2 linked regions of the Pyxidicoccus xibeiensis genome follow. The main gene of each other region encodes a partner of the protein of the gene in region 2 in a complex. Links are inferred from orthologs where the notes say so. Each region holds a gene or a part of one and is shown on either strand. Other genes may lie near its edges.

Evidence for each region. The genes of interacting proteins can lie anywhere in the genome.
Region 1: rplI (region 2) and rplU share a complex: the UniProt entries of both Bacillus subtilis proteins name them as parts of the 50S ribosomal subunit. The link is inferred for Pyxidicoccus xibeiensis from one-to-one orthologs.

Annotation. Positions count from the first base shown.
Region 1 is NZ_JAJVKV010000003.1:800,199-804,139, forward strand. Bases 309-3,138 are described here. They hold rplU (50S ribosomal protein L21), read right to left. Parts: upstream 1,963-3,138; coding sequence 1,654-1,962; downstream 309-1,653. Other genes in these bases: obgE (GTPase ObgE), read right to left, coding at 309-1,215; rpmA (50S ribosomal protein L27), read right to left, coding at 1,343-1,615; LXT23_RS16145 (hypothetical protein), read left to right, coding at 2,219-2,566; LXT23_RS16150 (protein kinase domain-containing protein), read right to left, coding at 2,608-3,138. Outside these bases: more of obgE, read right to left, coding at 1-308; more of LXT23_RS16150, read right to left, coding at 3,139-3,941. UniProt on the Bacillus subtilis protein: This protein binds to 23S rRNA in the presence of protein L20.
Region 2 is NZ_JAJVKV010000005.1:798,037-801,967, forward strand. What follows is about bases 1,094-3,913. They hold rplI (50S ribosomal protein L9), read right to left. Parts: upstream 2,816-3,913; coding sequence 2,372-2,815; downstream 1,094-2,371. Other genes in these bases: LXT23_RS25760 (acyltransferase family protein), read right to left, coding at 1,094-2,198; rpsR (30S ribosomal protein S18), read right to left, coding at 2,843-3,265; rpsF (30S ribosomal protein S6), read right to left, coding at 3,317-3,784. Outside these bases: LXT23_RS25755 (sensor histidine kinase), read right to left, coding at 1-1,020; more of LXT23_RS25760, read right to left, coding at 1,029-1,093. UniProt on the Bacillus subtilis protein: Binds to the 23S rRNA.

The sequences.
Region 1 (3,941 bases), on a different replicon or contig from region 2:
GGCCGTGGCCTTGCGCGCCGGAGCCTTCTTCACGGCCGCCCTGCCCGGGGCCTTGCGCGCCGCCGGAGCCTTCTTCGCCGGAGCCTTCTTCGCCGCCGCCCGGCCATTGCCCACGGCCTCGCGCGCCGGAGCCTTCTTCGCCGCGGGAGCACCCGCGCTCTTGCGAGCCCCAGCGGCCTTCGCCGGCGGCTCCACCCGGAGCTTGTCCGTGCGGCCGGTGAACAGCACCTCCGCCACCGCGTCCATCAGCGGCTGCATGCCCTCGCCGGTGGCGGTGGACACGGGATAGACGCGGATGCCGCGCTCGCGCAGGGCCTCGGTGAAGGGCGCCAGCTTCGCCTGCGCATCCGGCAGGTCCTGCTTGTTGGCCGCCACCACCTGGGGCTTGCCCGAAAGCGTCTGGCTGTACTTCTCCAGCTCGCGGTTGAGCACGTCGAAGTCGTGCAGCGGCTCGCGCCCCTCGCCCTCCGCGCCCATGTCGATGAGGTGGACGAGCACCTTGCAGCGCTCCACGTGCCGCAGGAACTGGTGGCCCAGCCCCACGCCCTCGCTGGCGCCCTCGATGATGCCGGGGATGTCCGCCATCACGAAGGACAGGCCGTCCTTGTACTGGACCATGCCCAGGTTGGGCACCAGCGTGGTGAACGGGTAGTCGGCCACCTTCGGCCGCGCCCGGCTCACGCGGGAGATGAAGGTGCTCTTGCCCGCGTTGGGGAAGCCCAGCAGGCCCACGTCGGCCAGCAGCTTCAGCTCCAGCCGCAGCGTGTGCTCCTCGCCCTTCGTCCCGTCCTGGGCGAAGCGCGGCGTCTGCCGCGTGGACGTGGCGAAGTTCATGTTGCCCAGGCCGCCCCGGCCGCCCTTCGCCGCCACCCAGCGCTGGCCGGGCTCGCTCAGGTCCACCAGCAGCTCCTCGGTGCCCGCGTCCTTCACCAGCGTGCCCACCGGCACCCGGAGAATCATGTCCTCGGCGCCACGACCGTTGCAGTCGTTGCCCATGCCGTGCTCGCCGCCCTTCGCCCAGTGGTGCTGCTGGTAGCGGTAGTCGAGCAGCGTGGTGAGCTGCGGATCCGCCACGAAGATGACGGAGCCACCATTGCCCCCGTCCCCGCCGTTGGGGCCTCCACGCTCGATGTACTTCTCCCGCCGGAAGGAGACGGAGCCGTTGCCGCCGTCGCCCCCCTTCACGAAGATGCGGACTTCATCGACGAACTTCATCTGGAACTCCTGGAAAACGCAGAGCGGGCCGCCCTCGCGTCCCGCCGCCGGAAAGGGCGCGTGGACTGGAGAAGCGACCCGCTCGTGGGTGCCGCGCGGCTGCCGGCCTTCGAGGGCCGGCGGACCGTCAGGCGCTCGCCTGCTCAGCGGCCGGGTAGACCGAGACCTTCTTCCGGTCGCGGCCCAGGCGCTCGTACTTCACCACGCCGTCCACCACCGAGTAGAGGGTGAAGTCGCGGCCGAGCTTCACGTTGGTGCCCGCGTGGATGACCGTGCCCACCTGGCGAACCAGGATGCTGCCGGCCGAAACCGTCTCACCCGCGTACACCTTCACACCACGATACTGCGGGTTGGAATCACGCCCGTTGCGCGAAGAACCCTGTCCCTTTTTATGGGCCATGACACCTTGCTCCTGAAGTTGGGGGTAAACCGTCCGGACTAGCCGGCGATGGAGGTGACCTTCACCTCGGTGTACGGCTGGCGATGACCACGGCGGCGCGTCCAGCCCTCCTTCTCCTTGCGGAAGTGGAGGACGCGGCGGTGCTTGTCCTGGGCCAGGACCTTGCCCACCACGCGAGCGCCGGACACAGTCGGCCGGCCCACCTTGGGGCTGTCCGTACCACCCAGCATGAGGATGTCCGTGAAGGTCACCTCGGCGCCAATGTCGCCGGCGATCTTCTCGATCCGGAGCACATCGCCCTCGGCGACGCGGTACTGCTTCCCGCCCGTGCGAATCACTGCGTACATCGTCTAACCCCTGTCAGCTGTCGGGTTGGGTCAACCCGTGGAATCGACCGCGCATTTCGGACGGTGGTCCATCCAATCGCGCCAAAGGCGGCGGGATTTACGGGATGTGCCCTGGGGAGTCAAGGCGGATGAAGGATCATCCCGCACACCCCGGGGTGGTTTACTCAGCCCGGCCTCCGATGTTAACTGGGAAGCGGGCTTACGGCCGCCAAAACGGGCGCCGTTCTACCGACCTCGTCACGAGGGGGAATCCACAATGAAGAAGTTCATGATCAGCCTGGTGGCTGCGACGTCTCTCGTTTTCAGCACCGGCTGCGGCGGCGACATCTGCGAGGACATCGCGGACGCCTATGAGGGCCTGGACGAGAAGACCGAGGACTGTCCCCAGGTCAATGCCATCGTCGGGCAGATCACCTTCACCGACGAGGACATCGAGGAGTGCAAGGAGGAGTCCGAGGACTGCTCCGGCGATGACAAGGACAAGATCAACGACACCATCGACTGCATCAACGACCTCCCCGACTGCGAGGCGGGCGAGGAGGCGGACTGGGCCGAGAAGTTCGAGGCCTGCAGCGAGAAGAGCGACGACGTGACCTGCAACTAGTCACCTCCCGCCTCTCGAGTACCCCAAGGCCCGGCTCCCTCTCAAGGGGACCGGGCCCTGTCGTTTCCGCGCACGGGCGGGGAACGGGCCGCCAGGGCCCGCCGCACCACGCGGTAGCGCTGCAGCAGCCCCGGCTCCAGCGGGTCCAGCGCCAGGCCGCGCTCGTAGTGCTCCAGCGCTCGCGCGAGCTGGCCGTCCCGCTCCAGTCCCCCACCTGACAGGAAGTGGATGCGTGCCGTGCCCGCGGCCTGGGGCCTGCGGGCGAGGAACTCCCGCCGCAGCGACTCCAGCTGCTCGGCCGTGAGCCCTCCTTCCAGGCACCGCGCCACCCCGGCGTGGTTGCCGCGCCAGGCGTCGTACAGGGCCCGCTGCACCGGGGCGCCCAGCGCCTCGCCCGCCTCGCGCACCCGGACGAGCGCCGCGTCCAGCCACGCCCGCTGGGAGGGGGACAGCGGCCGCTGGCGCAGGGCCTCCAGGGTGCTCGCCGCCTCGCGCGTCCGGGCGCGCACCGCCTCCATGTCCGCGTCCGGCGTCAGGCCCAGCACGGCGTAGTGGTCCCCCGCGGAGCGCTGGCGCCAGGCCTCCAGCACGCGGGCGGCTTCCGCGTCGTCCCCGTGGGGCTCCACGGACGGACGGCGGGCCGGCCCGCCCTTGAGGAGCTGATCCACCGCGGCCTTGAGCGCGGCATTCGCCTCCACGAACTGGACGCCGAAGCCGGTGGGCATGCCCCAGACGCGCGCCTGCTCGGGCGGGACGTGGCGCACCACCTCGCAGAGCACCGACAGCGGGCCGGACTCCAGCTCCAGCACCACCGGCAGCCTCGCGCACAGCGGCGGCAGCGCGCCCGCGCTGCGCAGGAACAGGCCCCCCCGGGACAGGTCCGAGCCGGTGAGCCGCACGGGCCCCTCACCCGGGCGCAGCACCACCTGCACCGGCAGCTCCACGCTCCGGGGCCGGGCCGGCGCTTCCGCGGCGCCTCCCGGCCGGGGGCCGCCGGAGGCTGAAGGCGCAGGGGCCGGGGCGTCGGGCTCGACGGCCGGGGGGGGCGTCACGACGGCGGGAGCGGCCGGGCCGGGCCGAGAGGACGGCGCCGTTCCTCCACCCTCCGCACCGGGAGCGGCCGGGCCGGGCCGTGAAGACGGCGCCGTCCCCCCACCGTCAGCAGGAGCAGAGCCGGGCCGTGAGGACGGCGCCGTCCCCCCGCCGTCAGCAGGAGCCGGTCCCCGGCCCGCCGCGGACACGGGTGGAGTCGCGGCGAGGGCATTCGCCTCGGGCGCCGGTGCCCGGTTCTCCTCGGCCAGGGCGGCCTGCAGCGCGGCACGCAGGGCGGAGGCGGTCGGGTAGCGCTCCTCGGGCGCCTTGGCCAGCGCGCGGA
Region 2 (3,931 bases):
CTCCAGGTGCGTCAGCCCCACGCCGGGCCCCGCCGCAGGAGAGGACTCCGCGAAGCCGCGCCCCGTGTCCTCCACCTCCAGCCTCCACCCGGCGCCATCCTCACGGGCGCGGATGCGCACCTCCAGCGCCTCCCGCCGGTCCTGGTTGTGCTTCACCGCGTTCTCCACCAGCGCCTGCAGCGCGAAGCAGGGCACGCGCGCGCCGTCCAGCCCGGGCGCCATGTCCCAGCGCACCGTCACGCGCTCGCCGAAGCGGGCGGTCAGCAGCGCGACGAAGCGCTCGGCATGGGCGCGCTCCTCCGCGAGCGTCCACGTCGCCTCCTGGCGCTCGAGGCTGGCGCGCAGCAGTCCGCCCAAATCGCTCAGCATCCGGTCCGTGCGCGCCAGGTCCTCGTACATCACCGCGCTGATGGTGTTCAGCGCGTTGAAGAGGAAGTGCGGGTGGAGCTGTCCCGTGAGCGCCTGGAGCCGGGCCGCGCGCAGCTCGCTCTCCAGCGACGACTCCCGCAGCGCCTGTGCCTGCCGCGCCCGCCAGTCGTTGACGAAGCTCCACAGCGTGGCACCGGCCGAGTACGCGATGACGTCCTTCAGCACCTCCATGGGGATGCGGAACGCCAGGGCTCCATAGTCGTACTCGCCCCAGCCGAGCAGCCGGTAGAGCGGGTACCTCAGCGGCACCATCACCAGGATGTGCAGGCTGGTGAAGAGCGCGAAGCCCGCCACATGGATGACCCCGAAGCGGGCCCAGCCGACGCGCGGCCCCGGCGCATTGAGGACCGCCGTCTGGGCCACGGGGAGCACCACCCATACCGCCAGCGCCCCGGTGATTTCCCAGAGGAAGGGCTCCAGCCCCGGGACGGTGCCGCCATTGCCCAGGATGGTCAGGCAGACCGTCAGCCCGTTCACCAGCCCGATGCCGAGGAAGAGGCAGAACAGCGCCAGCGCCGGGCGGGCGCGGATGCGTGGCCACTGCCAGCCGGCGGTGGAGACTGGCGCGTCCTCGGAAGGGGAGGGGGACATGGGCTTCGTCACGCAGTATGCCCCGCCTCCGCCGTCCGGGGGACCCGGGCCTGCGCCGTGCGCGGCTTCATCCCGAAGCAGGGCCGCAGCCAGCCCACGCGCGACACGGCCTCGCTCAGGGCCCAGGTGGCGGCAAAGGACACGGTGAGCACCAGCCCGAGCAGCGCCCACGGCCCCACCGGCAGCGTGAGCATCAGGTACCCCACGACGATGATGACCGTCTGGTGGAAGATGTAGAAGGGATAGGCCCGCTCCTGCGCGTACTTCAGCCACGGCCGGCGGACGTGGATGCGCGCCCGCGCCCAGCCGAGCGCCGTCAGGATGAAGAGCCACAGGGCGGCCATGGCGCCGAGCATCTCCCAGACGAGGGGAAACTCGCTGTCCGGCACCATGATGACGAAGAGCACCGCGCTGGGGGCCAGCAGCACGCGCCGGCGCTCCACCAGGACGTCCCAGATGCGCGGGCAGCGGCCGAAGAGGTGGCCCATCAGGAAGAGCAGGCCGTAGTGGCCGAAGGTCCTCGGGTCGTCGAACAGCGCGTGTGTCGTCGGGTACTCGTGCAGCAGCACCCCGTTGAGCGCGAGCGGGAGGAAGAACCAGCACACGTTCCACCCCCGGCACAGCCAGGCCTCCGCCCGCGCGAGGAAGGCCTGCCCTCGCGCCGTGGCCAGCGCCGCGAAGAGGGGCAGCGCCAGCACGCAGTAGACGAAGAGGTAGGCGACGAACCAGAGGTGGTGCCAGCTGAAGCTGCCGGCCGGGTAGGGCACGATTTCGAACACCGACGGGTAGAAGGCCGCGTAGTCCCCCTGGAACTGTCCCCGGAGCAGCCGCTCCACGTAGATCTGCGGCGGCACCACCACGAAGATGCCGAAGACGAGGGGCCACAGGAGCCGCTTCGCGCGGTCCGCGGCGAAGCCTCCCAGCGTGCGCCGCCGCAGGGCCAGCGCGGTGCCCACCCCGGAGATGAACATCAGCAGCGGCATGCGCAGGTGGTGCATCACCTCCATGACCGGCTCCAGCACGGGCAGCGCCTGGGGGCTCTTCACGTGCCAGTCCCAGGTGTTGAACATCATCCCCGTGTGGAACAGGTGCAGCAGCAGGATGGCGACGACGCGGAGCCAGTCCAGGTCAGGGTGGTGCTCGTCGGGGGTGGACCGGGGCAGTGTGGGGGTGCTCATGGGAGAGCCTCCTTCCACTCCGGGATACGCACCGCGCGGCCCGCCCTCCATGCACATGTCGCGGGACGGACCGGGGACGGCGCCAGCCGGACGACGGGGGCGGCGCCGGAAAGGAGAAGGGCCGCCCGGGTCTCCCCGGACGGCCCTTCGGACTTCAGCGGTACAGCCGACGACTACTCGGCCGCGACCTCGACCTTGATCTTCGCCACGACCTCGCGGTGCAGGCGCAGCTCCACCTCGTAGCTGCCGAGCGACTTGATGGGCTCGGGCAGGTGGATGGCGCGACGGTCCACCGTCTGGCCCTGGGCAGCGACCGCCTCGGCGATGTCCAGCACGGTGACGGAGCCGAAGAGCTTGTCCTGCTCGCCGACCTTGCGCTTGATGGTGACCTTGATGTTGCCGATCTTCTTCGCCTGCTCCTCGGCCGCGCCCTTGAGCTTGGCGTTCCGGGCGGTGATGACGCCCTTCTCGTGCTCGAGCTGGCGCAGGTTCTGCTCGCTCGCCAGAACCGCCTTCTTGCGAGGCAGCAGGTAGTTGCGGCCGAAGCCGTCCTTCACGGTGACGAGCTCCCCGGACTTGCCGAGGTTCTCGATGTCCTCACGCAGAATGACCTTCATGTTCAGTCTCCTGTGCGGACCCGGCGGCTAGCCGACCACCGCGTTGTAGGGGAGGAGCGCGATGCCGCGGGCGCGCTTGATGGCGACCGCCACCTCACGCTGGTGCTTCGCGCAGTTGCCGGAGATGCGGCGGGGGATGATCTTGCCGCGCTCGGTGACGAAGTACTTCAGCGTCGCCTGGTCCTTGAAGTCCACCGAGGCGTTCTTCTCGGCGCAGAAGCGGCAGACCTTCTTGCGGCCGAAGCCACGGCCACCACCACGCTTGTCGTCGTCGCCGCCCATCCCGCCGCCGCGGTCGTCACGGCCGCCACGGTCGTCACGACCGCCGCGGTCGCCGCCGCGGTCACCACCGCGCGAGCCGCCACCGAATCCACCACCGCCACCGCCACCGAAGCCGCCACTGCGGCCGCCGGAGGCAGCACCCGTCTTGCTCTCAGTTCCGTTGCTCATGAGCGTTCTCGATTCCTGGAATGGTCCCTAGGGAGCTGACCTGCGAAGGCCTCAGGCCTCCTCGGTCGCATCCTCCTCAGCGTCGCCAACCGGCTCCTCGCTCCGGAACGGGCTCTCGCGCTCGAGGGGAGCGCCCGGACGGGTCTCCTCCACGTCGCCAGCCAGCTTCAGGTCCTCGAGGACCGGGCGGGACTCGGGGTCCACCTCGTCCGCGATCTTCACGGAGATGTACCGGGAGACCTCGTCGAGGTTGCGGAGGTTGCGCTCCACTTCGGCCACCAGCTTCGAGCCGCCCAGGTAGCTGGCGTGCACGTAGATGGCGCGGGGCTGCTTCGCCACGGGGAACAGGGTCTTCTTCTTGCCCCACACCGTGAAGCGGAGGAGCTTGCCACCCTCACGGCCAACGATGCCGCGGACGCGCTCCTTGAGCTTGTCCACGTTGTCGTCCGTCAGGTCCGGCTTGACCAGGAAGATGGTCTCGTACTCACGAAGCCGCGTCGCGGCCTGCGTCTCAGCCATGTTTTCTCTCCCCTTGGGGTCGAGTGCCCCCCGGTGAATCCGAGGAGCGGGGAAACGGTCGGCAAACCCAGGAGGGCCACCGCCGGGGACAGGAAACCGCGCGCCCGTCACCTTCGCGCTACGTCCCGTGCACCAACACGGGAAGCT